4 regions of the Streptomyces sp. NPDC046379 genome follow, and region 3 is predicted to be linked to each of the others. Evidence: riboswitches for the same ligand, from Rfam matches in the RefSeq annotation. Region 3 holds a riboswitch; each other region holds the start of a gene.
What was found. Region 3 has a riboswitch for cyclic di-AMP ahead of ACZ6KF_RS25345 (transglycosylase family protein). Riboswitches for the same ligand answer to the same signal wherever they lie in the genome.
Positions count from the first base shown of each region.

Region 1 (7,684 bases), on a different contig from region 3:
CCCGGACCGGGGCGCGGCGCACGCCGCCGCCTTGCCCACGCGCACCCGGCCGCCCGTCGTGCTCCTGCACGGCTTCATCGACAACCGCTCCGTCTTCCTCCTGCTGCGCCGCTCCCTCGCCCAGGACGGCCACCAGCACGTCGAGTCGCTGAACTACTCGCCGCTGACCTGCGACATCCGCACGGCCGCCAGGCTGCTCGGCCGACACGTCGAGGAGATCTGCGAGCGCACGGGCAGCGACCGTGTCGACATCGTCGGCCACAGCCTCGGCGGCCTGATCGCCCGCTACTACGTGCAGCGCCTGGCCGGCGACACGCGCGTGCGCACCGTCGTCACCCTCGGCACCCCGCACTCCGGAACCCGGGTCGTGCCGCTCGCCGACGCGCACCCCATCGTGCGCCAGATGCGCCCCGGCTCCTCCCTCCTCGAGGAACTGACGCTGCCCGCGCCGGGCTGCCGTACACGCTTCGTGAGCTTCTGGAGCGACCTCGACCATCTGATGGACCCGCTGGACAGCGCCCGCATCGACCACCCCGACCTGCCGGCGAGGAACGTGCGCGTCACCGGGGTCGGCCATTTCGCCCTCCCGGTCCACCCGGCCGTGGCAGCCGAGATCCGCCGGACCCTGGACTCCGCGCACGACACGCCCGCCACCCCGGGGCAGGCGGGCGCCTCCGGCAGCCTCACCGTCGCCTGACGAAGCGGCAACGGCAGGAGGATCGCCGTGAGTCCCTGTGCGTGAGTGGTGAGGTGGTTGGCGGTGTGCGTAGTGGGCGCCGACGCACGCCGCCGACGCCCATCAACTTCGAAAATTCGTCGAACACAAACCAAAGGGCGTGCCTGCACTCCCCCGAAACACGGCCGAATGCCCGTTTCCTTCGCGAGGGAAACCTGCCGAAGATTGTCGCGCCCGCGTACCGCCGGGTACAGTCGCCGCACTGCTCTGCCAGCCCCTGTTGTCGAGGCGAAAGAGAAGTTGGTGAACGACCGTCACCCGTCGGGGACCATGACCACCCCGGCCCCGGCTTCCGAAGCCGCCGCGGCGCATCACGCGTCGTACGGCACGCAGGAGGCCCCGTACGGCGCTTTCACCACCGGTGACTTCACCACATACGGCGGTTACGACGCCAACGGTTTTGCCACCGGCGGCCACGCCGCCACGCACCCGGCCGCCACGAGCTTCGAGGCGGACCCGCTCTTCGGCTCCCTCGAGGGCAGCGCCCACGACACCGGCGCCCACGACGCCACCCAGTGGACCACAGGTACGCACCAGTCCCCCGGCTACGACCCGTACGCGGCGCAGCACACCGCCTACGACACCGGCGCGTACGACTCCACCGCCTGGACCGGCGAGTACCAGCAGCTCTCCGTCATCCCGCAGCAGGCCGGCGCACCGGACGTCAGCGGCCAGTGGGACGCGAGCGCCTGGGCCCAGCCCGAGCAGACCGCCGCCGACCCGACCCAGCAGTGGGAGTGGGGCACGCAGGCCTTCGACACCGGCGCCTACGACGCCACCCAGTGGAACTCCGACGGCAGCGCCGCGAACCCCGCGACCGCCGTGCCCGGCGAGGACTTCAGCCACCACGCGGAAACGCACCACGCCGACACCCACCACGCGGAAACGCACCACGCGGAGACCCACCACACCGAGGGCGAGCTGCACGCCACCGGCGAGATGCCCGCCGCGGACGAGGCCGACCGGGCGGATCCCGCTCAGGACCTGCTGCTCCTGGACGACCAGGAGGAGGTCACGCCCGCCCCGGCCACGCGCGCCGGCTCCCGTGCCGCAAGCCGTTCCCGCCGCCGTACGCCGCCCAAGCGCTCCGCGCTGCTGACCGTGGCCGTGCCGTCGGCGTGCGTGATGAGCGTGGCCGGCATCGCCGCCGCGTCCGTCGGCTCGTTCGGCGACGATTCCAAGGACACGTCGACGACCGCCGCCGACGCGCCGCCGGTGAAACCGTCCACCGCCAACAGCCGGCTCGACACCCAGCTGGAGAGCCTCAGCGCCGAGGCGGACGACTTCGCCGACCGGGCCAGCCGGACGCAGGAGCGCATCGACCTCAAGGCGCAGCAGGAGGCCGAGCAGCGGAAGGCGGCGGCGGAGGCCGCCCGCAAGGAGCGGCTGCGCCCCAAGTACGCCCTGCCGGTCGCGCAGCACGGACTCAGCGCCTATTTCGGCCAGGCCGGCATCAACTGGATGTCCGTGCACACCGGCATCGACTTCCCGGTCGCCTACGGCTCGACGGTGATGGCCGCGACCGACGGCACCGTGCGCACCGAGTACAACAGCGCGTACGGCAACATGATGATCGTGACGGCGATGGACGGCACGGAGACGTGGTACTGCCACCTCTCCAGCTACCGGGTCGCCCCCGGCACCACCGTCAAGGCCGGCGACCCGATCGCGTACTCCGGCAACTCCGGCAACTCCACCGGCCCGCACCTGCACTTCGAGGTGCGCCCCGGCGGCGGCTCGGCGGTCGACCCGCTGGCCTGGCTGCGCAGCCACGGCCTGGAGCCGTCGTAACCACGCCCCCCGGCCCGCCCTTCTCGTAGTTCCCGCTGCCGGCGTCCGCCCGGCCGCCGGTTCGGACCGGCGGCCGGGCGGTCACAGCTTCTCGACCGGCGCGTATCTCAGCAGCAGCCGCTTCGGCTTGGCGTCGCCGAAGTCGATGGTCGCCTCGGCGTTCGCGCCCGTGCCCTTGACGCCGACCACCGTGCCGAGGCCGAACTGGTCGTGCGTGACCCGGTCGCCCACCGCCAGTCCGACGGCCGGCTGCTCGGCGGCCCGGCGCGTGGCGAAGCCGGACGCCCCGGCGGCGGACGAGCGCGAGCGGGACGACGACAGCGAGGCCGCCACCCCGGAGACAGGACCGGCCGGGGCCGCGACGGCGCCCGTACGCTTCCAGTCCACGTAGGCGGCGGGGATCTCCTCCAGGAAGCGGGAGGGCGGGTTGTACTGCGGCTGCCCCCAGGCGCTGCGCATCGTCGACCGGGTCAGATAGAGCCGTTCCCGTGCGCGCGTGATGCCGACGTACGCCAGCCGCCGCTCCTCCTCCAGTTCCTTGGTCTGGCCGAGGGCGCGCATGTGCGGGAAGACGCCGTCCTCCATGCCGGTGAGGAAGACGACCGGGAACTCCAGGCCCTTGGCGGTGTGCAGGGTCATCAGTGTGATGACGCCGTCGCCGTCCTCCTCGTCGGGGATCTGGTCGGAGTCGGCGACCAGGGCGACCTGCTCCAGGAAGTCGGACAGCGCGACCGACTCGCCCTCGCCGCGCTCCTGCTCGAACTCCAGGGCGACGGCGGCCAGTTCCTGGAGGTTCTCGATGCGGGTCTCGTCCTGCGGGTCGGTGGAGGCCTGCAACTCGGCGAGGTAGCCGGTGCGTTCGAGTACGGCTTCCAGAACGGTGGCCGGTCCCGCGCCGGACTCCACGATCGTGCGGAGGTCCTCCATCAGCGTGTTGAACCGCTTGACGGCGTTGGTGGAGCGCGCCGCCATGCCGTACGCCTCGTCGACGCGCTTCAGCGCCTGCGGGAAGCTGATCTTCTCGCGCTGGGAGAGGGCGTCGATCATCGCCTCGGCGCGCTCGCCGATGCCGCGCTTGGGGACGTTGAGGATACGGCGCAGCGGCACCGAGTCCTCGGGGTTGGCGAGGACGCGCAGGTAGGCCAGGACGTCCCGGACCTCCTTGCGCTCGTAGAAGCGGACGCCGCCGACGACCTTGTAGGGCAGGCCGACGCGGATGAACACCTCTTCGAAGACACGGGACTGGGCGTTGGTCCGGTAGAAGACGGCGACGTCGCCCGCCCTGGCCTCGCCGGCGTCGGTGAGGCGGTCTATCTCGTCGGCGACGAACTGGGCCTCGTCGTGCTCGGTGTCGGCGACGTAGCCGGTGATGCGCGCGCCCGCGCCCGCATTGGTCCACAGGTTCTTGGGGCGGCGGGACTCGTTGCGCTCGATGACCGCGTTGGCGGCGGAGAGGATCGTCTGGGTGGAGCGGTAGTTCTGCTCCAGCAGGATCGTCGTCGCGTTCGGGTAGTCCTCCTCGAACTGGAGGATGTTGCGGATCGTCGCGCCGCGGAAGGCGTAGATCGACTGGTCGGCGTCGCCGACGACGCACAGTTCGGCGGGGGGCACGTCGTCCGCGCCGGGCGGGACGTCCACCGGGTGCTCGGAGGTGCCGACCAGCTCCCGGACGAGGGCGTACTGGGCGTGGTTGGTGTCCTGGTACTCGTCGACGAGGACGTGCCGGAAGCGGCGGCGGTAGTGCTCGGCGACGTCCGGGAAGGCGCGCAGCAGGTTGACCGTCGTCATGATCAGGTCGTCGAAGTCGAGGGCGTTCGCCTCGCGCAGCCGCGACTGGTAGAGGGCGTAGGCCTGGGCGAGGGTCTTCTCGAACCCGTCGGTGGCCTGGGCGGCGAAGTCCTCCTCGTCGATCAGCTCGTTCTTGAGGTTGCTGATCTTGGCGCTGAAGGACTTGGGCGGGAACTTCTTGGGGTCGAGATCGAGATCACGGCAGACCAGGGCCATCAGGCGCTTGGAGTCGGCGGCGTCGTAGATCGAGAACGACGAGGTGAAGCCGAGCCGCTTGGACTCGCGGCGCAGGATGCGCACGCAGGCGCTGTGGAACGTCATCACCCACATGGCGTTCGCACGCGGGCCGACGAGCTGCTCTACGCGCTCCTTCATCTCGCCGGCGGCCTTGTTGGTGAAGGTGATGGCGAGGATCTGGCCGGGGTGGACGCCCCGCTCGGCGAGCAGGTGGGCGATGCGGTGGGTGAGCACGCGGGTTTTGCCGGAGCCCGCGCCGGCCACGATGAGCAGGGGCGTGCCGGAGTGGACGACGGCGGCGCGCTGGTTGTCGTTCAGCCCTTCCAGGAGCGCGGCGGCGTCCAGGGCGGGGCGCGGGGCGCCGTCGCGGTAGTACGCCTCCCGGTCCGGCGGCACGTCGAACTTCCCGCCGAACAGATCGTCCGGAATCGGCTCCGGAACGTGATCGTCCTCGGGCGGCGGCGGGTGTTCCCCGTGGGCCCGAGGGGCCTGGAGGTCCGCCAGGAAGCTGTCGTCAAAGAGGCTGCTCATCGCTCTCCGAGTCTAGGGGGCGGCACTGACAACCCGTGGCCGTCCCGGGAACATCCCCGGCCCCGGCGGGCCCCCGCCCCGCCGCGGGTGTCCGGAATCACAACCGCGCACCCTCTCGCGGCGCCCGCCGCCTCACCCCGTGCGCTCGCCTCGAGCTGCGCACACGCCCGGCGCACCACCCACCCGGACACTGCCCCGAGCCCTTCCCCGAGCACGCATCGAACACCCCCCGACACGAACCGCGACCCCCCGCCGCAAGGTCACGAAAATGTATCGGGCATATCACCCACGAACCTTCACAGGCGGCACACGAGTTGGCTACGGTGCCGGGCAGGCCGCACGACCCCCACCGGCGAACGTCGCCGGGCCGCGTGGCCTCCGCCGAGTCCGGTGTGCCCGCGTGGCCGACCGGAGCCGGGGACCCAACCGAACTCTGGGGTGAATCGGCACGACTCCCGCACGGGAGGCGGGCCGTAGGGCAAACCTTCCGAGCGACACCGCCCGAACCCGACAGCTAACCCGGTAGGCGGCCCATGGAAGGAGTCGCCTCCCTTGGCGTCGCACCGCAAGTCGCGCCCGGTCGGCCCGCTGGCCGGCATACGTACCCCCGCCCTGGCCACGGCCGCCCTCACCTCCGTGGCGCTGCTCTCCCAGACCGCCCAGGCAACCCCGGCCGGCGACCGGCCGAGCCTCGAAGAGGTCGAGAAGAAGGTCGACGCGCTGTACCGCCAGGCCGAGTCGGCGACCGAGAAGTACAACGCGGCCAAGGAGCGGACGGCCAAGCAGCGCAAGCAGGTCGACACGCTGCTGGACGACGTCGCCCGGCGCACGCAGCAGCTCAACGAGGCGCGCGAGGAGCTGGGCGCGTACGCCGCCGCCCAGTACCGCACCGGTGCCGCCGCGCCGTCCACCGCGACCTTCCTGCTCGCGGACTCGCCACAGGACTACTTCGACCGGACCCAGCTGATGAACCGGCTGACCAGCCGGCAGAAGGACGCCGTCGACGACTACTTCACCGAGCAGTCCCGGACGATGCGCAAGCGCCAGGAGGCCACCGAGAGCCTCCGGACGCTCACCGAGTCGCAGACCGAGCTGAGGACGGCCAAGGCGACCGTCCAGAAGAAGCTGTCCGACGCGCGGGAGCTGCTCTCCGAGCTGACCGCCGAGGAGAAGGCGCGGCTGGCGGCGATCGAGAAGCGCAAGCAGGAGGAGGCCGAGCGCAAGGCGGCGGAGCTGGCCCGGCAGCAGGCCGCCGCGGAGGCTCGGGCCGAGGAGCAGCGCCGCCAGGAGGCGGAGGCGGCGGCCGCGGCCGAGCAGGAGTCGGCCGACGGCTCCACGGACACCGGGTCGGGCGAGGCGCCCGCGCCGCCGCCGGCCGACTCGACGTACGCCGCCAAGGCGGACAGGGCGCTCGCCTTCGCCCGCGCCCAGATCGGCAAGCCGTACGTCTGGGGCGCCACCGGCCCCGGCTCCTACGACTGCTCGGGCCTGACCCAGGCCGCGTGGAAGGCCGCCGGGGTCACCCTGCCGCGCACCACGTACGACCAGGTCAACGCGGGGACGACGGTGCCGCTGTCCAGCGCGCGGCCGGGCGACCTGGTCTTCTTCTACGACGACGTCACGCACGTCGGCCTCTACATCGGCGACGGCATGATGATCCACGCCCCGAAGCCCGGCGCCTATGTCCGGGAGGAGTCGGTGTACTACGACGGCGAGTCGTCGATCCACAGCGTGGTGCGGCCCGCCTGACGCCGGTGCTCTCCTGCCTCTCCGGGGCCGGCTTTCAGGTCCAGAGGACGGCGATGAAGATGTTCGCCACGGTGAGCAGGCCCACCAGTCCGAACAGGCCCTTGTCGACCTTCTCCTCGTCGCGCTTCACGTAGACGAGGCCGAGGATGACGATCAGCACGGCGAGCTTCACGCCGATCTTGACGTTGTTGACGGTGTTGTCGTCGGCCTGGTTGAGGCCGACCAGGATGACGCCGGTGACCAGCATGGTCAGGGCGCCGTGCAGCATCGCGGGGACGAATCGCGCGGTGCCCTCGCCCACCGCCTTCATCTGGGTGAGGAAGCCGCCGAGGAGGGAGGCGATGCCGATGATGTGCAGGCCGACGAAAACGTTGATGAGTACGTCCATGGGGCCGGAGCCTAGTGAGCCGCGGGCGCGTGGCCCGCACCGGCCCGGCGACCGCACGGGCCTCTCCCGGTCGCGCTGCGTGCCGAAACAGACGGTTCCGTAACCGGATCCCGATCGCATACCGACAGCGACGGCCCCCCTCCTGCCACTTCCGTACAACGTGACCCCGCCGTGACCTGCTCCGCCCTAGCGTCCTCCCGCAGGTGATCATCCGTAGGAAGGGACGTGCAGTTCACGTGGCAGCGCACCGCAAGCCCCGGCAACGACCGGCCGCCGGGACCAGGACCCGTACCGCGGCCACCATCGCCCTCGCGGGCGCGGCGGGCGCGACGGGGTTGAGCGGGACCGGGCACGCGCAGCCGGAGCCGTCGCCGGGACAGGTCAGGGCGGAGGTGCACCGGCTGTACCGGGAGGCGGAGGCCGCCACGGAGAAGTACAACGGCGCGCGCGAGGAGGTCCGGGCG
Region 1 is NZ_JBVJFP010000003.1:177,374-185,057, reverse strand. It holds gene ACZ6KF_RS07760 (esterase/lipase family protein) at 1-697, shown strand, start outside; gene ACZ6KF_RS07755 (M23 family metallopeptidase) at 980-2,527, shown strand; gene pcrA (DNA helicase PcrA) at 2,609-5,083, opposite strand; cyclic di-AMP (ydaO/yuaA leader) riboswitch at 5,453-5,628, shown strand; gene ACZ6KF_RS07745 (C40 family peptidase) at 5,636-6,832, shown strand; gene ACZ6KF_RS07740 (hypothetical protein) at 6,867-7,220, opposite strand; gene ACZ6KF_RS07735 (C40 family peptidase) at 7,457-7,684, shown strand, end outside.
Region 1: another riboswitch for cyclic di-AMP. It lies ahead of ACZ6KF_RS07745 (C40 family peptidase); the one in region 3 lies ahead of ACZ6KF_RS25345 (transglycosylase family protein).

Region 2 (7,684 bases), on a different contig from region 3:
CCGATGCCCCTTCCCCACGTCCTGCTCTCCGCCGCCGTCTCCCTCGACGGCTACCTGGACGACACCGGCCCCGACCGCCTGATGCTGTCCGGCCGGGCCGACTTCGACCGGGTCGACGAGGTACGGGCGTCCGTCGACGCCGTCCTCGTCGGCGCCGGCACCATCCGGGCCGACAACCCGCGGCTGCTGGTCAACTCCCCCGAGCGGCGGGCGGCGAGGGTGGCGGCCGGCAAGCCCGCGTACCCGCTCAAGGCGACCGTCAGCGGCTCCGGCGACCTCGACCCCGGCGCCGACTTCTGGCACACCGGCGGGGAGAAGGTCGTCTACACGACCGCCTCCGGCGCCGAGCGACTGCGCGCCGCCCGGATCGCCGCGGACGTCGTCGCCATCGGGGACGCCCTCGACTGGCGGGCCGTGCTGCGGCACCTGCACGAAGAACGCGGCGTTGGGCGGCTGATGGTCGAGGGGGGCGGCGTCGTCCACACGCAACTGCTGCGGGCCGGGCTCGCCGACGAACTCCAGCTGGTACTGGCCCCGTTGCTCGTCGGGCAGCCGGACGCCCCCCGGCTCTTCGGACCCGGCCCCTACCAGGGCGGACGGCTGCGGCTCGTGGAGACGCGGGCCATCGAGGACGTCGTCCTCATGCGCTACGAGCCCACCGCACCCGGCGCCGGGCAGCTGCCGTCGGCCGCCGACCGGCGCTGGCTGGCGCTCGCCTGCGAGCTGGCGGAGCGGTGCCCGCCCTCGCGCACGGCGTTCAGCGTGGGGGCCGTGGTCGTCGCGGCGGACGGCGCCGAACTGGCCCGCGGGCACTCGCGCGAGGGCGGGGACCCGGTCGTCCACGCGGAGGAGGCGGCGCTCGCGAAGATCGCCCCGGACGATCCGCGGCTCGCCGGAGCCACGGTGTACAGCAGCCTGGAGCCGTGCGCCCGACGCGCCTCCCGGCCGCGCCCCTGCGCCCGGCTGATTCTGGACGCGGGTGTCCGCCGGGTGGTGACCGCCTGGCGGGAGCCGGACACCTTCGTCACCGGCGCGGACGGCAGCGGACTGCTCGCCGCGGCCGGCGCCGACGTCGTCGTCCTGCCGGAACTGGAGGAGCGGGCCAAGGCGCCCAACCGTCACCTGGCGGGGTGAGGAGTGTCCGTCGCCGGTGGTGCGGAGCAGCGGTGGAGCGGGCGGGGCGCGCCCTCCCGTCCGGCCGGTGCGCTGCCCGCTCCCCGTCCGGCGGACCGCCCATCGGCCCAACATCCGCTGCGCCCCGCCGCGCGCCGGGTCACGCTGCCCCTGGGTGAAGCAGCACGGCAGGACGGACGCGGAGGCGGCGCGCATGAGGGCCATGAGAGCCACGAGGGCTGTGAGAGCCACGAGGGGCACGAGGGTTGTGAGCAGGCGGGTGGTCCTGGGCGTGGCCGGCGCGGGGCTCGCGGCGGCGCTGGCCGGCGGGCTGGTCGGGGCGTGCGGGGTCATGGACGCCGGGGGACGGACCATGGTGCGCGCGCTGCCCGCCGACGCCGGGTTCACCCACCCCGGCGTGCTGGTCAACGCCCGGCAGCTGGACGTCGTACGCGAGAACGTCACCGCCGGACGGCAGCCGTGGCTGAAGGCCTACCTCGACATGCGGGACAGCCCGTACGGGTCGTACCGGCACCGGGCGCGGCCGGTGAGGACCGTCCACTGCCCCGGCGGCAGGGCCGGGCGCGGCTGCGCCGCCGAGCGAAAGGACGCGATCGCCGCCTACACGCAGGCGCTCCTGTACGGCGTCACCGGCAAGCGGCAGCACGCCGAAAAGGCGATCGAGATCATGGACGCGTGGTCGGAGAGGCTGCGCCGGCACACCGGGGGCGACGCCGCGCTGCAGGCCGCGTGGACCGGCGGGACCTGGGCGCGGGCCGCCGAGATCGTGCGGCACGCACCGGGCGCCGGATGGGAGGCCGGGTACATGCGGCGGTTCGAGGGGATGCTGCGCACCGTCCATCTGCCCGAGGTCACCCGGCCGGGCCGGGCCGACGACGGTCACCGGGAGCTCGTCGCCGCCGACGCCGCCCTCGGCATGGCCGTCTTCCTCGACGACCACCGGGCCTTCGACGCCGCCCTCCGCCGCTTCCGCGAGCACGTCCCCGCCCAGTTCCCGCTGGAGCGGGGCCGGTCCGCCGCCCGCACGGACTGCCGGCACCTGCGGCGGACCGGCGCCTCGCTCGCCGCCGCCGCGCACATCGCCGAGACCGCCTGGCACCAGGGCGTCGACGTGTACAGCGAGGTGGAGGACCGGCTCAGGGCCACGCTCGACCGGCAGGCGGCGGGGCTGCGGCGGTGCGGGGGGACGGCCGGGCCGCCGCCGGCGGTCGTCCTCAACCACCTGGAACAGCGGCTCGACAAGCCCGCCGCGGCCGCCCGCAGCGCTGCTGCCCGGCCCGGGGCCCTTTCCGGCACCGACCACCGCTTCGTCGCCTGGGAGAGCCTCACCCACACCGGCAACCCCGGCGGTTGAGGAGCGGGCGGTCCGGGTCGGCGAAAACCCTGGCGTGAGGGCTCCCGCGGATGGCGTACACTGGATTCATCGACGCGGGGTGGAGCAGCTCGGTAGCTCGCTGGGCTCATAACCCAGAGGTCGCAGGTTCAAATCCTGTCCCCGCTACTGAAGGCCCAGGGCCGGAATCCTGATCAGCAGATCATGGGTTCCGGCCCTGAGTGTTGTCCGCGCCGACCGCGCTGTCCGCGGCACGCCCCCCACCTCGGTCACGTCAGGTAGTCGTACGACCGTGCACGGGTAACATCTGAGACACCGTCATAAACTCGTCCGCACCTGAGCCCGGGTCAACTCGCCCGGTTTTCGCCGCTCGTGAGCCGTACGTCCCGGCCGAAAACGTTAATGATCAAGCTGAACGGCTTGGAATTCAGGCCCCGGTTCTATTAACGTCCGATAACGCAGCGCGGTCGTCCCAGCCGTCACAAGAGGCGGCTCCGTGCGCACACGCCGAATCCCGCAAGGGAACCGGGGAACCATCACCTTGGGGTGAATCGGGCGTAGGCCGCCGTATCGGCACGGATGGTTTACGCGCGTAGGAGACCTTCCTGCTCCGAACCCGTCAGCTAACCCGGTAGGCGAGAAGGAAGGAAAGGAGTACGCCCACGTGGCGTCCAACCCGCCTGCCCCGCAAGCCCCGTTCTTCCCGGCACCGCGCTCCGAGGACACCGTCGTCTACGGCGGACAGCGCACCGACGAGGGGCCGTGGGAGGAGTGGAACCCCACCGCCGACTCCGTCCGCCCCGTCCGTGGCAAGCACCGCGTCGCCAAGCAGCGCGGCGGCGGACTCGCCCGCAGCTCCACCGTTCTCGGCGTCGGCGTCATAGCGGCCGTCGGCGCGGGCGGCATGGCCACCGCGCAGACCGGCAAGCCGCCGGTGTCGATCTCGATGCCCGACCTGCCCAACGTCGGCTCCCTGCTCTCGGACGACGCCGAGGACGCCGCCGACACCGCCGTCGCGCAGACCGCCGCCGCACCGCTCAGCGGCGCCGGTGTCACCACCGCCGACACCGCCCTGGGCACCACCGACGCCGGCGAGGCCCTGCGCGCCCGGATCATCGCCCAGGCCGAACAGCAGCAGGAGCAGGTCGAGAGCAAGGCCGCCGCGGAGGCCGTCGCCGCTGCCGAGAAGGCCGCCGCCGAAGCCGCCGCCAAGGCCGAGAAGGAGGCGGAGGCCAAGGCCGCCGCCGCCAAGGCCGCAGCGGAAGAGGAGGCCCGCAAGAAGGCCGAGGCCGAGCGCCTCGCCGAGCTGGCCCGCCAGTACACGCTGCCGACCTCCTCGTACACCCTCACCTCGACGTACGGCCAGGCCGGCGCCATGTGGTCGTCCGGCTACCACACCGGCGTCGACTTCGCCGCCCCCACCGGCACCCTCATCAAGGCCGTCCACACCGGCACCATCACGCAGGCCGGCTGGGACGGGTCGTACGGCTACAAGACCGTGCTCACCCTCGAGGACGGCACCGAGATCCTCTACGCCCACCAGTCGTCGATCAGCGTCACCGTGGGCCAGAAGGTCAACACCGGCGACGTGATCGGGCGCGTGGGCGCCACCGGCAACGTCACCGGCCCCCACCTCCACCTCGAGGTGCGCACCGGCGACGGCGGCGCCGTCGACCCCATCGCCTGGCTGCGCGACAAGGGCCTCAACCCCTGACGTCCGCCGCCGACGCGGCACACCTTCGATCCCCGGCGGTCCTGACGGCACCCCCCGGACGTCAGGGCTGCCGGTCGTGGGTCCTCACGTCCGGTACGGGTTGTACTGCGCCGGGTGCCACGCCTGCGGCCCCGCCGCCCACGGGGGTACGGCCACCGGTGCCACCGGCGCGGTGACGCGCGCCGCGTGCTCCAGCGCCGGACGGGCGACCTCCCGCCGGGACCACAGCTCCCGCAGCAGCTCACCCTCCCGCACGGCGAAGTCCGCCCCCGCCCTTCCCTGCCGCAGCCGGCGGCGCAGCTGCGCCAGCGAGGTCGCGCGGGACTGGTACTCGGCCACCGTGCGCGCCGCCGGCCGGCCCAGATGGTGGCCGGCGTACTCGCGGGCCAGCCGCCGCGCCCGCAGCGAGCCCAGCGCGTACGGCTCGGCCGGAGCGAGCCAGCCGGCCGCGGCGTAGGCGGGCAGTTCCTCGCGCACCGTGCGCAGTGCACGCTGCCGGCTCCAGATCACCAGCCACGTCAGCAGGCCGAACACCGGCACCATGAAACCGCCGTACACCGCGAAGAAGCCGTACTCGCCGAAGGTCGCCGAACCGTTCCACAGGGCGTGCATGCCCATCGCGAGCAGCAGCCCGCCCAGCGGCGGCAGGATCCGGCGCAGCCGCTGCCGCTCCCCGGCGAGGGCCGCGAGTCCGAAGCCGATGCCGGTCAGGACGGTGAACAGGGGATGCGCGAAGGGCGACATGACGACCCGGACGAAGAACGTCGCCGCCGTGACCGTGGCGATGCCGTCACCGCTGAGCCGGTCGGCGCCGAAGGCGTTGCCCAGGTAGAGGATGTTCTCGGTGAAGGCGAAGCCGGTCGCGGTGATCCCGGCCAGGACGACGCCGTCGACGATGCCGGTGAGATCGCGGCGGCGGAAGAGGAACAGCAGCAGGACGGCGACGGCTTTGGTGGTCTCCTCGACGACCGGCGCTATCACCGTCGCGCCTAGGGTGTTCGCGCTCGCCGGGTCGGCGGTCGCCGTGGCGATCCAGCGGACGGCGAAGCTGTTGGCGACGATCGCCATCAGCGCCGCCGCACAGGCGCCCCAGGCGAAGGCGAAGGCCAGATTGCGCCAGGGGCCGGGATCGACGCGGTCCAGCCAGCGGAAGACGGCTATGAGCAGCGGCACCGGCAGGACGGCGAGTCCGAGGCCGACCAGGAACCCGTCGGTGCCGGTCTCCTCGCGGACCAGGGCGAGGATGACCAGCCCCGACATCGCCAGCAGCGTGGTCAGCGCGGCGTAGCCCAGCCGGCGCCGCCGCCACCAGGGCGCGTGCGCCGGGACGCCGCCGTCCGGAGCGGCTAAGGGCGTCGGGTGCGGGGGACCGGTGGCCACTGCGCCCCCTTACGGCAAGGACCGGTGCGGTACGCGGCGGAAGAGCAGGTCGTTCACGGCATGGCCCTTGTCCAGGCCCTGGCCCTCGAAGCGGGTGAGGGGGCGGAAGGCGGGGCGTGGCGCGAAACCGCCGTCGGGGCTGGTGTTCTCGTACGCGGGGTGCGCGGTGAGCACCTCCAGCATCTGCTCGGCGTACGGCTCCCAGTCCGTGGCGCAGTGCAGGATCGCCCCCGGCTTCAGCCGGGCTGCGGCGAGGGTGAGGAAGTCCGGCTGGATCAGCCGCCGCTTGTGGTGCCGCTTCTTCGGCCAGGGGTCGGGGAAGAAGACGCGCAGACCGTCGAGGGAGTCGGGGGCCAGCATCTCGCGCAGCAGGATGATGGCGTCGCCGTTGCCGACCCGGACGTTGGCCAGGCCGTTGCGCTCGGCCAGGCCCAGCAGGTTGCCCTGGCCGGGGGTGTGCACGTCGACGGCGAGGATGTTGGTGCCGGGGTCGGCGGCGGCCATCTGGGCGGTGGCCTCGCCCATGCCGAAGCCGATCTCCAGGACGACGGGGTGGTCGTTGCCGAACAGCTCGGCCAGGTCGAGGACGCGCTGCCCGTCGATGTCCAGGCCCCACCGGTGCCACAGCCGTTGCAGGGCGTCCGCCTGCCCGGCGGTCACCCGGCTCCGGCGGGGCTGGAAGCTCCGGATCCGCCGCTCGAAGTGCGACCCGGCGGGATCCGCCTTGGGCCCGTCCGGGAACCTCGGCTCCGCCTTGTCCCGGCCGCGCGACGGAGCGGTGCCGGGGGAGGCGGAGCGGAGGGCTTCGGGGGTGTTCACGGAGTCAGACACAGTGGGGTCGATTTTACGGGCGGCGGGGGCGTGCGGCGTGCGGAGACGGTGCCGGTGCCATCCCCGGCGCGGTCCGCGGGGCGCCGACGCCCGTACGCGGTTCTGCGTTCGCCGGGTTGTCGGTGGCATGCGGTCCCGCGCCCGCCCGGCTTCCATCGGTGCGCGGTTCCGTGCCCGTCCGGCCCTCGCGAGGGCGCGGTTCCGTGCCCGCCCGGCTCCCGCCGGTGCGCGGTTCCGCGGCTGCCCCGTCCTCGGTGACACGCGACCTTGCGTTCCTCCGGACCTCGGCGGCACGCGCACCCCCTCACGCTCACGCCCCACTCAGCACCCCCAGCACCCGCCGCGCCACCTCCCGGCCGATCGGCAGCGACGCCGTGGCCGCCGGGGACGGGGCGTTCAGAACGTGGACGACGCGCGGCGACTCCCGGATCAGGAAGTCGTCGGCGAGGGAGCCGTCGCGCAGCACCGCCTGGGCGCGCACCCCGGACGACGCCGGGACCAGGTCGTCCTGCGTCACCGCCGGGAGCAGCCGGCGCACCGCCTCGGTGAACGCCGCCTTCGAGGCGGAGCGGCGCAGCTCCCCGGCGCCGTACCGCCAGTGGCGGCGGGCCATCCGCCAGGCGCCCGGCCAGGTGAGGCTCAGCGCCAGCTCGCGCGGGCGGACCACGCCCGGACCGTAGCCCTCGCGGGCGAGCGCCGGGACGGCGTTGGGACCGATGTGGACGCCGCCGTCGATGCCGCGGGTGAGGTGCACGCCGAGGAACGGGAACGCCGGGTCGGGGACGGGATAGACCAGGCCGCGGACCAGCTCGGGCCGGGCCAGCTCGTAGTACTCGCCGCGGAAGGGGATGATCCGCATGCCCGGGTCGTCGCCGGTGAGCCGGGCGATCCGGTCGCAGTACAGCCCGGCGCAGTTCACCAGGGCCCTGCCGCGCAGCACCGCGCCGGCCGCCGTGCGCACGGCCACGCCCAGGGACGGGCGGCGGTCGACGGCGACGACCTCGGCGTCGTAGTGGATCCGCGCGCCGGAGGCGTCGGCGAGCCGGCGGGCGACCTCGGAGTAGTCGCAGACGCCCGTGGTGCCGACGTGTATGGCGGCCAGGCCCCGCACCTCGGGCTCGTACTCGGCGATCTGCGCGGCGACCAGCTCCCGCACCGGTATGCCGTTCTCCCGGCCGCGCTGGACCAGGGCGTGCAGCCGGGGCAGCTCGGACCGCTCGGTGGCCACGATGAGCTTGCCGGTGACGGCGTGCGGGATGTCGTACTCGGCGCAGAACTTCACCAGCTCGGCG
Region 2 is NZ_JBVJFP010000007.1:14,332-22,015, reverse strand. It holds gene ACZ6KF_RS14335 (dihydrofolate reductase family protein) at 4-1,134, shown strand; gene ACZ6KF_RS14330 (alginate lyase family protein) at 1,382-2,488, shown strand; tRNA gene ACZ6KF_RS14325 (tRNA-Met) at 2,562-2,635, shown strand; cyclic di-AMP (ydaO/yuaA leader) riboswitch at 2,963-3,120, shown strand; gene ACZ6KF_RS14320 (M23 family metallopeptidase) at 3,132-4,181, shown strand; gene ACZ6KF_RS14315 (PrsW family intramembrane metalloprotease) at 4,266-5,561, opposite strand; gene trmB (tRNA (guanosine(46)-N7)-methyltransferase TrmB) at 5,571-6,392, opposite strand; gene lhgO (L-2-hydroxyglutarate oxidase) at 6,703-7,684, opposite strand, start outside.
Region 2: another riboswitch for cyclic di-AMP. It lies ahead of ACZ6KF_RS14320 (M23 family metallopeptidase); the one in region 3 lies ahead of ACZ6KF_RS25345 (transglycosylase family protein).

Region 3 (7,684 bases):
GGGCCTGGAGACGACCTGGCTCCAGCAGTACGGGGTGCCTCCGGAGCGCCTGGACGAGAACCTGCGCCTGCAGCTGGAGGCGCAGAAGCTCGCCCGGCACCTGGGCACCGACACCGGCCAGCCGGCATTCTGGAAGGCCCTGTCCGAGGCATCCAAGAAGCTCGACGTGGACCTCAACCCGCGTTACGGCACCTGGGACGTGGAGAAGAGCAGCCGGGTGGACGCCAAGACGCCGTGGGTGCGCGAGGTGACGGCGGAGGCACCGCCGGAGCAGCCGGCGTAGGCGCGGCGGTACGGCTGCGGGCGGAGGCGTAGGCGGCGGGTACTGCGGGCCGGCCGCCGGCCGGGCGGCCGACGTGCAGGCGGTCGCGGGGTTCGGTGGCGTGCCAGGCTGTTCATCCGATGATCGCAGTGGTCGCTGTGGACAACTCGCGAGCGCCTCGCCGTGGTGGGTTACGTTCGGATCGTGAACGCAACCAGCTTCGAAGGCACCCCGGACACCGGTCCCGACCCCCGTTCCGCGCCCGGACGTATCGTCCTGCTCACCACCAGCCACCGCGTCGCCCCCGGGCTGCTCTCCTGGCCCGCGTGGCAGGCCCTGCACGCCGCCGACCAGGTGCTCTGCGCCGACGGGGCGCACCCGCAGCTGCCCTATCTGCGGGAGGCCGGGATAGCCGTCGCCGAGGCGGCCCCGACCGCCGAGGAACTGGTCGACGCGTGCGCCGACGGGCGCACGGTCGTGGTCGTCGCCACCGGCGAGGGCGAACCCGGGCTGACGGACGGACTGGCCCGGCTGGCCGGCGGCGGACGCGTGCGCATGCCGGAGCTGGAGCTGCTCCCCGCCTCCTACGACCTGCCCGGCGCCCGCCTCCTCGACCTCGTCCAGGTCATGGACCGCATCCGCGCCGAGTGCCCCTGGTCGTCCCGCCAGACCCACCAGGGGCTCGTGAAGCACGGCATCGAGGAGATGTACGAGCTGATCGAGGCGATCGAGGACGGCGACCGGGACGAACTCCGGGAAGAACTGGGCGACGTCCTGCTCCAGGTCGTCTTCCACGCCCGGATAGCCGAGGAGGACCAGGACGCCCCCTTCTCCATCGACGACGTGGCGGGCACCATCGTCGCCAAGCTCATCCACCGCCACCCGCACGTCTTCGGCGACGCGACGGCCTCCACCCCCGAGGAGGTCAGAGAGCACTGGCTGCGCACCAAGGCCCAGGAGAAGCGGCGCACGTCGGTGACCGAGGGCATACCTCTGCACCAGCCCGGCCTCGCCCTCGCGGCCAAGCTCGCGTCCCGGGCGCGTACCGCGGGCCTCGACGTGCCGCTGCCGAAGGACGAGGGGATCGGCTACGAGCTGCTGGCGCTGGCGGCACGGGCCGAGGCGGAGGGCGTGGATCCGGAGACGGCGCTGCGCGCGGCGGCACGCGCGTACCGGGACGCGATCAGGGAGACGGAGGCCGCGGTGAGCACGGCGGCCGAGGAGCCCGGAAAGGAGTCTCAGCGGCCGGATAACGTCGACGGGTGACCAACCAGCCGCATTCCCGTCAGCACGCCGCCCCACCCGCGCCCGAACTCTTCACCTGGGAGTTCGCGACCGACCCCTACCCGGCGTACGCCTGGCTGCGCGAGCACGCGCCGGTGCACCGGACGCGGCTGCCCAGCGGGGTCGAGGCATGGCTGGTCACCCGGTACGCCGACGCGAGGCAGGCGCTGGCCGACCAGCGGTTGTCCAAGAACCCGGCCCACCACGACGAGCCCGCGCACGCGAAGGGCAAGACCGGCATCCCCGGTGAGCGCAAGGCCGAGCTGATGACCCATCTGCTCAACATCGACCCGCCGGACCACACCCGGTTGCGGCGGCTGGTGTCCAAGGCGTTCACCCCGAGCCGCGTCGCGGAGTTCGCGCCGCGCGTGCAGGAACTGACCGACCGGCTCATCGACGGGTTCGCCCGCACGGGGAGCGCGGACCTCATCCACGAGTTCGCCTTCCCGCTGCCCATCTACGCCATCTGCGACATGCTCGGCGTACCGCCCGAGGACCAGGACGACTTCCGGGACTGGGCGGGCATGATGATCCGTCACGGGGGCGGGCCGCGGGGCGGTGTCGCGCGGTCGGTGAAGAAGATGCGCGGCTACCTCGCCGAGCTCATCCACCGCAAGCGCGAGTCCCTGCCCGCGGAGCCGGCGCCCGGCGAGGACCTCATCTCCGGCCTGATCCGCGCCTGGGACCACGGTGAGCACCTCACCGAGAACGAGGCGGCGGCGATGGCGTTCATCCTGCTGTTCGCCGGGTTCGAGACCACCGTCAACCTCATCGGCAACGGCATGTACGCGCTGCTCACCCACCCCGTGCAGCGCGCCCGCCTCCAGCACTCCCTCGCGGCGGGAGAACGCGACCTGCTGGCCACCGGAGTCGAGGAACTGCTGCGCTACGACGGGCCGGTGGAGCTGGCCACCTGGCGTTTCGCGACCGAGCCTCTGACGATCGGCGGCCAGGACATCGCGCCCGGCGACCCGGTGCTCGTCGTCCTCGCGGCGGCGGACCGGGACCCGGAGCGGTTCACCGACCCCGACACGCTCGACCTCGCCCGGCGCGACAACCAGCACCTCGGTTACGGACACGGCATCCACTACTGCCTCGGCGCGCCGCTCGCCCGGCTGGAGGGCCGGACAGCGCTGGCCACGCTGCTGACCCGCCTCCCCGACCTGCGGCTCGGCGTCGACCCGGCAGAGCTGCGCTGGCGGGGTGGACTCATCATGCGCGGACTGCGCACGCTGCCGGTGGAGTTCACGCCCGAGCAAGGTCGTGCATAGCGGACTCTTCCACACCCGTGTCCCAAACCAAACATGACAGCCCTTCACATCTGTGATCTTCACGTGATCTGCGCGGCATGAACTTGTGACAAGTGATCGTCTGCCGATACGTTCACCCATCAACGTGGCGGCGGCGCATCACCCGCCGCGCGGGTCACTGCTGTCTCGGGAAAGGTCCCCGCATGCTCTCCGGGAACGGTCGTCACCGTCGCCCCCGCCAGGCCCCGGCACTCGTCGTCGCGGCCGGCGTGACCGGCTCCGCCATCGCCATCCCCCTGCTCGGCGCGACCGGCGCCAGTGCGGCGAGCGGTGCGACGTGGGACAAGGTCGCGGAGTGCGAGAGCGGCGGTTCCTGGAGCGCCGACACCGGCAACGGGTACTACGGCGGCCTGAACCTGTCGCAGGAGGACTGGGAGGCGTACGGCGGTCTCACCTACGCGTCGCGACCGGATCAGGCCAGCCGTTCCCAGCAGATAGCCGTCGCCGAACGGCTGCTCGCGGACCGGGGCGCCGAGGCGTGGGCCAGTTGCGGCATCCTCGTCGGTCTCAACCAGGACGACAGTGAGGCGGGCGTCGACACGGGGGTGGCCGGCGACGCGGCGTCGAGCACGCCGGACGGCGTCCTCAACCCGCCCGGATTGTCCAACTCCTCCGGTTCTTCCGCCTCAGTGGGCGGGAAGTCGGGTGCGAAGTCGAGCACGAGCCCGACCGAATCGGCGGGCGCGGGGAAGTCGGCCGAATCCGACCGATCCGGCGAATCCGATGAATCCCCTGGAACTGAATCGACGGATTCGGGTCGGGCGACGGCGTCCGAGACCGGAACCGGAGCCGGGGCCGGCCGGGAGACGGGCGCACCCTCCGCCTCCGTCTCCACTTCCCCCTCTGCACCCGAATCACCCGACAGGGGCACGGATGTGTCGGAATCTGCAGACTCCGACACTCTTGCCAAAACCCCCGAAAGTGTCGGCTCTTCCAGTCTCATCGACACCGGCATCGCCGACGCGGGCTCGGGAACCGGCCGTCATCGCGGCTCCAGCGCGCAGGAGGACGTCCTCGACGACCGCGAGGCCGGGGCCTCCGGCTCCACGGGGCGGCACGCCTCGCGGGGCGGGTCGGCGGAGCGGGCGGCCGCCGGCGGGTCGTACACGGTGCGCGAGGGCGACAGCCTCTGGGGCATCGCCGACTCTCTTGAGGTCGACGGCGGATGGTCCGCGCTCTACTCGGAGAACAAGGACGCCGTCGGCGCCGACCCGGACCTCATCCTTCCCGGTCAGACCCTGGATGTCGGGGTCGAAACGGTCGAAAAGTAGCGGGAGTTCACGTCACGGTTCGGGCTGATTGTCCGTTTTGGAATCAGTGTGGGATGAGTCTCAGAAGCCCTGATCGTCTTTGAAATTCCGCCGATCGCGTGTCTACGGTCGTGACCGCTCGCCAATGCGGGCCCCGGTAGCCGCAACGCCGAATCCTGCCAGCGGCCGTCCGGGAACAGTCGTCGCGTCAAGCGCCGTAGGCAGGAGCGGGGGACCCAAGGTAGGCGCCGTTCCGGGCAGTTGAGCCCGGGGCGGCTAGGGGTGAAGCCGCGTCCCGTGAGGGACGCGGCCGGGCAACTCAACCGGCCCGAACCCGACAGCTCACCTCGCAGGCGTCGGTGAGGGGATCAACCATGCTGTTTTCCGGCAAGGGCAAGCACCGTCGTCCGACCGCCCTCCAGCGCTCCACTCGCGCCATCGCCATCGCCGGCGTGACCGGCGCCGCCGTCGCCGCTCCGCTGATGGCGTCCGGCACCGCCTCCGCCGCCACCGCCTCCGAGTGGGACGCCGTCGCCCAGTGCGAGTCCGGCGGCAACTGGTCCATCAACACCGGCAACGGCTACTACGGCGGCCTGCAGTTCTCGGCCTCCACCTGGGCCGCCTTCGGTGGCACGCAGTACGCCGCCACCGCCGACCAGGCCACCAAGGAGCAGCAGATCGCCATCGCCGAGAAGGTGCTGGCCGGCCAGGGCAAGGGCGCCTGGCCGCACTGCGGCACCGGCCTGTCGAACTCCGCCTACAACGGCGGCTCGGCCGGCACCTCCGGCGACGCCGGCAGCTCCACCGGTTCGAACGCGACGGGCTCGGCCGACACCGGCTCCTCCGAGGCCACCGCCCCGGCCCGCGAGACGGAGCAGCAGCCGGCCTCCCGTTCCGCCGACCGCCCGGCCGCCAAGAAGACCGTCACCACCCCGACCGGCAAGAAGGTCAAGAAGGGCGACGGCGAGTACAAGGTCGTCGAGGGCGACACCCTCAGCGAGATCGCCGCGGAGCACGACGTCAAGGGCGGCTGGGCGAAGCTGTTCAAGCTGAACAAGGACATCGTCGAGGACGCGGACGTCATCTACCCGGGCCAGCAGCTGCACCTCAAGTGACGGCCGGCGGCGAGGGTCGCGAAGTGACGGCGGGCGCCGAAGGGCTGAAGTGACAGGCGGCGCGGAGCGCACTCACAGCACGCGCCGACCGACGCCGTCATCCTGAAAGCCCCCGGGCCCCCGGGCTGACGGCCACAGGCCCCAGCACCCCGGTCCCCCAGGACCCCCGCCCCCAGACCCCCGTGAGGGTTCCCCCCGTCCCCGCGGGCTCCCCGCCCCGGCGCGTTCTCCCCCGTACGCGCCGGGGCGGGGCTTTTTTCGGCCAGGCGTGCACGCAACCGTGCGCGGGACTTTTTGTTCCGTTCGGAAACAATTTACTCTCGGTTCCGTCCACGGGGTGGTCGACCGGCTGGCCGATCGCCCGGAGCCGGTTAGGCTCGTCTCGCAGAGCCACCGCGGCCCTGCGAAGCCGCGTCACATTGAAGAAGGAGATGCTCGTGCCGTCCATCGACGTCGTCGTAGCCCGGGAAATCCTGGACTCCCGAGGCAACCCCACGGTCGAGGTCGAGGTCGGCCTCGACGACGGCAGCACGGGTCGTGCCGCCGTTCCGTCCGGCGCCTCCACCGGCGCCTTCGAGGCCATCGAGCTCCGCGACGGCGACCCGAACCGCTACCAGGGCAAGGGCGTCGAGAAGGCCGTGCTGGCCGTCATCGAGCAGATCGGCCCCGAGCTGGTCGGCTACGACGCCACCGAGCAGCGCCTGATCGACCAGGCGATGTTCGACCTGGACGCCACCGACAACAAGGGCTCCCTCGGCGCCAACGCCATCCTCGGCGTCTCGCTCGCCGTCGCGCACGCCGCCTCCGAGGCCAGCGACCTGCCGCTGTTCCGCTACCTGGGCGGCCCGAACGCGCACCTGCTGCCCGTTCCGATGATGAACATCCTGAACGGCGGCTCGCACGCCGACTCCAACGTGGACATCCAGGAGTTCATGATCGCCCCGATCGGCGCGGAGTCCTTCTCCGAGGCGCTGCGCTGGGGCACCGAGGTCTACCACACCCTCAAGAAGGTGCTGAAGGGCAAGGGCCTGGCCACCGGCCTCGGCGACGAGGGCGGCTTCGCCCCGAACCTCGGCTCCAACCGCGAGGCCCTCGACCTCATCCTCGAGGCCATCAAGGAAGCCGGCTACACCCCCGGCGAGCAGATCGCCCTGGCGCTCGACGTCGCCGCGTCCGAGTTCTACAAGGACGGCACGTACACCTTCGAGGGCAAGGCGCGCTCCGCCGCCGAGATGACCGAGTACTACGCCGAGCTGGTCGAGGCGTACCCGCTGGTCTCCATCGAGGACCCGCTGTTCGAGGACGACTGGGAGGGCTGGAAGACCATCACCGAGAAGCTCGGTGACAAGGTCCAGCTCGTCGGCGACGACCTGTTCGTCACCAACCCGGAGCGTCTGGCCCGCGGCATCGAGGAGGGCGCCGCCAACGCCCTGCTGGTGAAGGTCAACCAGATCGGCTCGCTGACCGAGACCCTGGACGCCGTCGAGCTGGCCCAGCGCAACGGCTTCAAGTGCATGATGTCCCACCGCTCCGGCGAGACCGAGGACGTCACCATCGCCGACCTCGCCGTGGCCACCAACTGCGGCCAGATCAAGACCGGCGCCCCGGCCCGCTCCGAGCGCGTCGCCAAGTACAACCAGCTGCTGCGCATCGAGGAGATCCTCGACGACGCCGCGGTGTACGCCGGCCGCAGCGCGTTCCCGCGCTTCAAGGGCTGACCCGGCCGACCCGGCTGATCCGGCCGTAGAGGCAGCGTCGTCCGTACGTCCCCGTACTCGGTCCCGTACCGTGTGCGGGGACGTACGCGCGTGTGTGAAGGTGAGGCGGGGACATGGCCGTGAAGGACCGGGACCGGTTCTCCACCACGACCAGGCTCAAGCTGCTCGGCGAACAGACCGCGGCCCGGGTCTACCGCTCCCAGACCCGCCGCCAGGCCCGCCGCTCCCGGCTCACCGGCCGGGCCGCCCTGCTCGCCCTCGTCGTCTGCTCCCTGGTCGTGGCCCTCGCCTACCCGATAAGGCAGTACGTCGCCCAGCGCGCCGAGATCGCCGATCTGGAGCGCGAGCAGCGCCAGGCCCGCGAGCGCGTCGAACAGTTGCGCGACCTGAAGGCGCGCTGGCAGGACGACGCGTACGCGGAGCAGCGGATCCGGGAGCGGCTGCACCATGTGATGCCGGGGGAGACCGGGTACGTCGTGATCGACCCGGGCGCCGCCCGCCAGTCGCGCACCGACCAGGGGGCGGCCGACCGCCCCTGGCACACGAACCTCTGGGAAGCGGTCGACAAGTCCGACGCCGCCCAGTGAACGCATAGAGGAAGACAGTCTCAGACGCATGGAAACGCCCCCGCCGTCCACCCCGCGCACCGAGCCCACCGACGCGGACGTGGAGGCCTTCAATCAGCAGCTCGGCCGGCCCCCGCGCGGCCTGCGCGCCATCGCGCACCGCTGCCCCTGCGGTCAGC
Region 3 is NZ_JBVJFP010000015.1:138,389-146,072, forward strand. It holds gene ACZ6KF_RS25325 (SurA N-terminal domain-containing protein) at 1-283, shown strand, start outside; gene ACZ6KF_RS25330 (nucleoside triphosphate pyrophosphohydrolase) at 467-1,528, shown strand; gene ACZ6KF_RS25335 (cytochrome P450 family protein) at 1,525-2,817, shown strand; gene ACZ6KF_RS25340 (transglycosylase family protein) at 3,000-4,127, shown strand; cyclic di-AMP (ydaO/yuaA leader) riboswitch at 4,310-4,477, shown strand; gene ACZ6KF_RS25345 (transglycosylase family protein) at 4,481-5,221, shown strand; gene eno (phosphopyruvate hydratase) at 5,659-6,939, shown strand; gene ACZ6KF_RS25355 (FtsB family cell division protein) at 7,053-7,526, shown strand; gene ACZ6KF_RS25360 (DUF501 domain-containing protein) at 7,555-7,684, shown strand, end outside.

Region 4 (7,684 bases), on a different contig from region 3:
GGCCGACGTTGCGGGCGTGGTTCTCGGAGGCGTAGAAGTCGACGTAGTCCGCGACCTCGAAGGGCAGATGCAGGGTCACCGAGGACAGGGGGTGCAGCAGGGGGGCGACGGTCTCGCGGTGGGAGGGCACCGTCACCCAGGCGGTCAGCGCGCGCCGCACGTCCGACCAGGCGGTGCGGCCGGCCGCGAGCAGCGGGTTCAGGGTCGGCCGGGCGAGCAGGTCGGCGTACGGGGAACCGAGCGCCAGAGCCGCCGCGCCCGCGTCGAGGACGTGATCGCCGAGGCGGACGCCGACCCGGCGCTCGGCGGACTCGGGGGAGCCCGTGGCGTCGGTGAGCGAGAAGACGCCGTACGGAAGGTTGTGCGGGCCGAAGGGGTCGCCCTCGGGGAGATCGAAGGGGGGCATGGGGTGCTGCCTCACTTTCGTACGCGCGGACCGGGTAGTCGCCGCACACGTTACGGCCGGGGCGGCCCTCTTGGGCAGCGTCCCCCGCGGGCCCGTTCCGCCGTGTCGTGAAGGCACCCGGAACCAGGGCCGGTTGACGTCGGAGACGGTGAACGGGGTGGTGAACGGACCCGGCCGGATGTCCGTATTCTCTGATCATGGCCGCACCCCTCGCGCGCACCACCGCACCCGCCGCGCACTCCGCCCCCGCGCCGCACACCGCCCCCTCGGCGGACCCCGGCGCGTACTCGCTCATCGCCACCGATCTGGACGGCACGCTGCTGCGCGGCGACGACACGGTCTCCGACCGGACCCTCGCCGCCCTCGGGCGGGCCGTGGGGGCAGGCGCCCGCCACCTCGTGGTGACCGGCCGCCCGGCGCCCCGGGTGCGCCCGCTGCTGGAGCGACTCGGGAACAGGGGGATCGCGGTGTGCGGGCAGGGCGCGCAGGTGTACGACGCCGGGGCGGACCGCCTGCTGTGGTCGGTCACCCTGGACCGGGAACTGGCGGAGACCGCGCTCGGCAAGATCGAGGCCGAGCTGGGGGAGGTGTACGCCGCCGTCGACCAGGACGGCGTGGACGGGCTGACCCTCATCGAGCCGGGTTACCGGATGCCGCACCCCACGCTGCCCGCCGTACGGGTCGGCCGGCGCGCCGACCTGTGGAGCGAGCCGATCAGCAAGGTGCTGCTGCGCCACCCCGGCCTGACGGACGACGAGCTGGCGACGGTGGCCAGGGCGGCGGTCGGCTCGCTCGCGACCGTCACCATGTCCGGGCCGGGAACGGTGGAGATGCAGCCGTGCGGCGTGACCAAGGCGACCGGCCTGGCGATCGCGGCCCAGCACCTCGACGCACGCCCCGCGCAGACCATCGCCTTCGGGGACATGCCCAACGACATCCCCATGTTCGACTGGGCCGCGCACGGCGTCGCCATGGCCAACGCCCACCCCGAGCTGAAGGCGGTCGCCGACGAGGTCACCACGTCGAACGAGGACGACGGCGTGGCCGTCGTCCTCGAACGTCTGTGGGCGGGGACCCCGTGAGGGGACGGGGCGCGGGCCCTGAGAGGGGGGCGGGCTCAGTAGGCGCCGAACACGTTGTCGATCGAGCCGTAGCGGTCGGCCGCGTAGTTGCAGGCGGCGGTGATGTTGGAGACCGGGTTGTACGGGTCGTAGGCGGTGCCGGGCACGTGGTAGGCGGCGAAGGTCGGGTCGATCACTTGGAGCAGGCCCTTGGAGGGCGTGCCCTTGGCGGCGTTGGAGTCCCAGTTGTTGATCGCCCACGGGTTGCCGGACGACTCGCGCATGACATTGCGGTGGATGCCGTTGTAGGTGCCGGGAATGCCGTGCTGGGCCATGATCGCGAGCGACTGGCGGATCCAGCCGTCGAGGTTGTTGGTGTACGCGGCGGTGGCGGCGGTCGTCGCGGCCGGGGCGGCCGCCGGGGCCGCCGAGGCGCCGCTCGCGCCGACGAGCGGCAGGGCGAGCACGGCCGCGCCGGTGCCGGCGACGGCGAGCTTGCGGGCGAGGCGGCGGGCGGTGCGGGCGGTCAGGGCACGGCTGTGCTGACGGCTTGCGGGCATGTCGAAATGTCCTCTCCGTCGCCTGCGAGGTGAGCTGTCGGGTTCGGGCTGGGAGGTGCCCGGCCGCGCGCCGGAACGCGCGGCTTCACCCCGAGCCGGTCCGGCGTCGTGCCGGCCCGGCGACTTACCTGGGTCCCCCGCTCCTGCCGTGCGAGTGGTCGTTGGTGGTGTGCGGGCGGTGGCAGGACTCGGCGTCCGCCCGACAGGCCGGGAACGTATGCGAGGGAACATGTCGGGAACAAGCGGCGGAGTCACACCACGGGCGATTTGATCTCTGTCCGGCGGGTTTGGCGCACTTGATCCTTTGTCGCCAGGGAGGTCAACTGGCCTGCGGTTCAAGGGGTGTCGCGTGTTGCGCAGGTGAATTCCGCGGGTACGGGGACGTGAGTGACCTCACGGTCGCGTGCAAGTCAGGCAAAACGGGCAAATGCGGCTAAGGGGTTATCAAATCGTCGCGGCGGGAGTGGGCTTGCCGGAGTGGGCGGGGGCGGGTGTCGCGGCGATTCAGGGAGAGTGCAAAACCGGACGAAACGGTGCGAAATAATCCCCGCTGGGTGGTCAGAAACCCGCCAGTCATGATCCGATACCGGCCGAGCCGTAACGCCGGGCGCTGGCGGTGATCGAAACGTGACCGGATACGCTGACTTGAGTGAAGGCAGCGACGTATCGACAAACCGTGTAATCCCCAGTAGACACCAGCAGACAGGAGACCCCTCGTGACCGTCGTCGGGCCGTTCGGGCTGAGCGTGCGGGACCAGGCTCTGGAAGCCGATGTCCACGCCGGATTGACGGCTGTCGAGGAGGGACTGCTCGAGGCCACCAAGAGCGAGGTCCCCTTCATCACCGATGCCGCGCAGCACCTGGTGCGGGCCGGCGGGAAGCGGTTCCGTCCGCTGCTGGTGATGCTCGCCGCGCAGTTCGGCGACCCCTACGCGCCCGGCGTGGTGCCCTCCGCAGTGGTCGTGGAGCTGACGCACCTCGCGACGCTGTACCACGACGACGTGATGGACGAGGCGGACGTGCGGCGCGGGGTGCCCAGCGCGAACACCCGTTTCGGCAACTCGGTCGCGGTGCTCACCGGCGACTTCCTCTTCGCGCGCGCGTCGCACATCCTGGCCGACCTCGGACCGGAGGCGGTGCGAGTCCAGGCGGAGGCGTTCGAGCGGCTGGTCACGGGGCAGATCCTGGAGACGGCCGGACCGTCGGACGGCCGCGACCCGGTCGAGCACTACCTGGACGTGCTGTCCGGCAAGACGGGCTCCCTGGTCGCCGTCGCCTGCCGCTTCGGCGCGATGATGTCCGGCGCCGACGAGTCGGTCGTGGACGTCCTCACCCAGTACGGCGAGCGCCTCGGCGTCGCCTTCCAGCTCGCCGACGACGTGCTGGACATCGCCTCCGACTCCCACGAGTCCGGCAAGACGCCCGGCACCGACCTGCGCGAGGGCATCGCCACGCTGCCGGTGCTCCGGCTGCGCGAGCGGGCGGCCCGGCTCGGGCTCCCCGAGGACCTCGCCCTGTGCGAACTGCTCGACTCCGACCTCACCGACGACGACCGGCACGCCGAGGCGCTCGCCGCCTTCCGCCGCCACCCCGCGCTGGAACACGCCCGGCGCGACACCATCCGCTACGTCGAGGCCGCACGCGCGGCGCTCGCCCCGCTGCGGGAGTGCGACGCCAAGGCGGCGCTGGAGGAGATGTGCGACGCGGTGGTCCACCGCGCCGGTTAGCCGCCCGTCGCGGCGCGGCCCCACGGGTCCGGTCGGCCGGCTGTCGTATCGCAGCTTCAGGGGTCCGGTCGGTCGGCCGTCGCGGCGCGGCCCCACGGGTCTGTTGACTGCCCGTCGCACCCCACCCCTACGGGGCGGGGGAGAAACCGCCCTGTCCCGTCATACCGCAGGAGTACACGGAGTTGGCTCTGCGGTCTGACGATTTTCCTTGCCGTATTTGGTCAGATGGATGCACTGAAGGACACCACTCCTCACCGATTCGGGTGAGAATGGCGGCTCGGGGTGGACAAGTGCGAGCACCTGTACGACGGGCGGCCGCCGCCGACGACGGAGGTAAGGCACACATGGCACCGTACGCATCCGACGACAGCACCACCGCCGCGGAGGACGACGACCTGCGCGCGGCGCGACGACGCAGGGCCGCGCGGTACGGCGTGCCCGCCGCGGTGATCGGCATCGCCGCGGGAACCATCGGACTGGTTCCGGCGATAGCCGACTCCGGCAGCCCGGACCTGCCGAAGATCACCGCCGAGGAACTGATCGAGAAGATCGCCGCGTCGGACGTCCAGCAGCTGTCCGGCACCGTGAGGATCAGCACCGACCTCGGCCTGCCCGACCTGGGCGGCCTGGAGAGCAGCATGCTCTCCGGCGCGGCCGGCGCCGACGGCGAGGGCTCCTCGGCGGACCCGGCGGCCAGGCTCACCGAGCTGGCGTCCGGCTCCCACACCCTGCGCGTCGCCGCCGACGGCCCGGACCGGCACAAGGTGTCCCTGCTGGAGGACGCCGCCGAGTACAGCCTGATCCACAACGGCAAGGACGTCTGGGGCTACGACAGCGCGTCCAACGAGGTCTACCACGCCACCGCCGACGAGCACGGCGGCAAGCACGAGAAGCAGGCGCCCGCCACGCCCCAGGACCTCGCCGAGGAGGCCCTGAAGGCGGTCGACGACACCACGTCCGTGACCGTCGACGGCACCGCCCAGGTCGCGGGCCGGGACGCCTACAAGCTGCTCATCGAGCCCAAGCAGACCGGCTCCACCGTGGGGGCCATCAGCATCGCCGTCGACGCGGAGACCGGCCTCCCGCTGAAGTTCACGCTCACCCCCGCGAGTGGCGGCGCCGCTGTGGTGGACGCCGGCTTCACGCAGGTCAGCTTCGCCGAGCCGGCCGCGTCCACCTTCGACTTCACCCCGCCCAAGGGTGCGAAGGTGACCGAGGACGACAGCGTGGAGGCCCCGGCCCACGCGGGCAAGTCCGAGGAGGACCTGGCCAAGGGCTTCCAGGGCGCCGAGGTCGTCGGCGAGGGCTGGAACGCCGTCGCGGTTCTCGACACCGGTGCCGAGGGCGGGGTTCCCACCGAGGCCGCGGGCGGCGAACTGGGCGGCTTCCTCGGCTCCTTCGGCGACCGGGTGAGCGGCGACTTCGGCTCGGGCACCGTCTTCAAGACCCGGCTGATCAACGCCCTGATCACCGAGGACGGCACCGTCTACGTCGGCGCGGTCACCAAGGACGCGCTGGTGAAGGCGGCCGACGCGGGGCAGTAGGACCGTACGCGCGTACGGGGGGTCGTACGCGCGCACGGCGTGTCGTACGACGAAACGAGGGAGCCGATGGACGAACCGTCCGCCGCGGGGCCGCACCCGTCCGCCACCGGGGCGGACGGGCCCGCCATGGGGGCGGACGGGTCCGCCGCGGTGAGGGGCCGGTCCGTCACGGGTCCGGGCCGCTCCGCCGCAGGGCCCGGCTCGTCGCTCACGGAGCAAAGTCCGGGCTCGTCCGCCGCGGGGGCGGATGCTTCCGTCACCCCTGCGGGCCCGGACGCCGCGGGGGCGGATTCGTCCGTCACGGAGCCGGGTCCGGAGGGGGCCGTGATCCACACCCGGGCGCTCACCAAGCGCTTCCGCGGCGGACAGCTCGCCGTCGACGGTCTCGACCTGACCGTCCCGGCGGGCAGCGTCTTCGGCTTCCTCGGTCCCAACGGCTCCGGCAAGACCACGACCATCCGTATGCTGATGGGCCTGATCGAACCCACGTCGGGCACGGCGCACGTGCTGGGGCGGCCCATGCCCCGCGCCACGCGCGCCGTGCTGCCGCACGTCGGCGCGCTCATCGAGGGGCCGGCCCTCTACGGCTTCCTGTCCGGCCGCGACAACCTGCTGCGCTACGACGCCGCCGACCCCACCGCCGACCCCCGCACCCGGCGCGCCCGCGTCGCCGCCGCGCTGGAACGGGTGGGGCTCGCGGCGGCCGGCGGCAAGAAGGCGAAGGCCTACTCGCTGGGAATGAAACAGCGCCTCGGCCTCGCCGCCGCGCTGCTGCGCCCGCGCCGGCTGCTCGTGCTGGACGAGCCGACCAACGGGCTCGACCCGCAGGGCATGCGCGAGATCCGCGCCCTGATCAGAGAACTCGCCACCGAGGGCACCACCGTCTTCCTCTCCTCCCACCTGCTCGACGAGATCGAGCAGGTGTGCACCCACGCCGCCGTGATGGCACGCGGCCGGCTCGTCACCCAGGGCGCGGTCGCGGACCTCGCGGCCGGCATCCGGGGGCGGCTCGTGGTGACCACGCCGGACACCGGGGAGGCGGCCCGGGTGCTGAAGGAACGCGGGATCGGCGACGTCGTCGTCATCGAGGAGCGGGTGACCGGGGAGCCGCCGGAGGGCGAACTCGCCGAGCTGAACGCCGCGTTGGTGGCGGCGGGGGTGCGGGTGCGCGGGTTCGGAGTGGAACGGGCCTCGCTGGAGGACGCGTTCGTGGCGCTGACCGGGGAGGGCTTCGATGTCGCAGGCTGAACTCGCGCGTCCCGGACGGACACCGGGCCCGCTGTGGACGTTCGGGCTGCTGCGCGGTGAACTCGCCCTCACCTTCCGGCGCTGGCGCACGCTCGCGCTGCTCGGGGTGCTGGCCGCCGTGCCGGTGCTCGTCGGCATCGCCGTGAAGATCGAGACCAGTGACGGCTCCGGTCTCGGCGGGGGAGGCGGACCGGAGGGCGGCGAAGGACCCGCGTTCATCGCGCAGATCACCAACAACGGCCTGTTCCTGGTGTTCACCGCCCTCGCCGCGACGCTCCCGTTCTTCCTCCCGATGGCCGTCGGCGTCGTCGCGGGCGACGCGATCGCCGGTGAGGCGAGCGCCGGAACCCTGCGCTATCTGCTGGTCGCCCCCGCCGGCCGGACCCGGCTGCTGCTGGCCAAGTTCGCCACCACGATCGCCTTCTGCCTCGCCGCCACCCTCGTCGTCGCCGTCTCGGCGCTGGCGGTCGGCGCGCTGCTGTTCCCGCTCGGCGAGCTGACGACCCTCTCGGGCACGCGGATCGGCTTCAGCGAAGGCCTGGTCAGAGCCCTGCTCATCGCCCTCGTCGTCGCCGCCTCACTGGTCGGCGTCGCGGCGCTCGGCCTGTTCGTCTCGACGCTGACCGGCAGCGGCATCGCGGCGATGGCGACGACCGTCGGCCTGCTCATCACCGTGCAGATCCTCGACCAGATCCCCCAACTGCACGCCCTCCACCCGTACTTCTTCTCCCACTACTGGCTGTCCTTCGCCGACCTGATGCGCGAGCCCGTCTACTGGGACGACCTGGTGAAGAACCTCGGCCTCCAGGCGCTGTACGCGGCCGTCTTCGGCTCGGCGGCGTGGGCGCGGTTCACGGCGAAGGACATCACCACCTGAGCCCTGGGACGAGGCTGTGACGCGCCGGTGACGCATCCACGGGCCACGAGCGGCGACACTCGAGGCACAGACACGAGTAAGGGACCGGAGCCGGCGAACCAGGCTCCGGGCGCGAACGTGAAGGAGGCGCAGGTGGCCCCGGTGGCACCCATCGACGTCCGTGTCCCCGGCGCCGGGCCGGACTCCGGCAGCGCCTCGATCGGCGGCGTGCGCATCGTCGCCGCGCCGGGGGAGGAGCTTCAGCGCACCGTCCTGAAGCAC
Region 4 is NZ_JBVJFP010000026.1:50,332-58,015, forward strand. It holds gene fahA (fumarylacetoacetase) at 1-406, opposite strand, end outside; gene ACZ6KF_RS31380 (HAD family hydrolase) at 604-1,488, shown strand; gene ACZ6KF_RS31385 (transglycosylase SLT domain-containing protein) at 1,524-2,027, opposite strand; cyclic di-AMP (ydaO/yuaA leader) riboswitch at 2,032-2,198, opposite strand; gene ACZ6KF_RS31390 (polyprenyl synthetase family protein) at 2,744-3,754, shown strand; gene ACZ6KF_RS31395 (LolA family protein) at 4,099-5,298, shown strand; gene ACZ6KF_RS31400 (ABC transporter ATP-binding protein) at 5,365-6,546, shown strand; gene ACZ6KF_RS31405 (ABC transporter permease) at 6,533-7,423, shown strand; gene ACZ6KF_RS31410 (hypothetical protein) at 7,565-7,684, shown strand, end outside.
Region 4: another riboswitch for cyclic di-AMP. It lies ahead of ACZ6KF_RS31385 (transglycosylase SLT domain-containing protein); the one in region 3 lies ahead of ACZ6KF_RS25345 (transglycosylase family protein).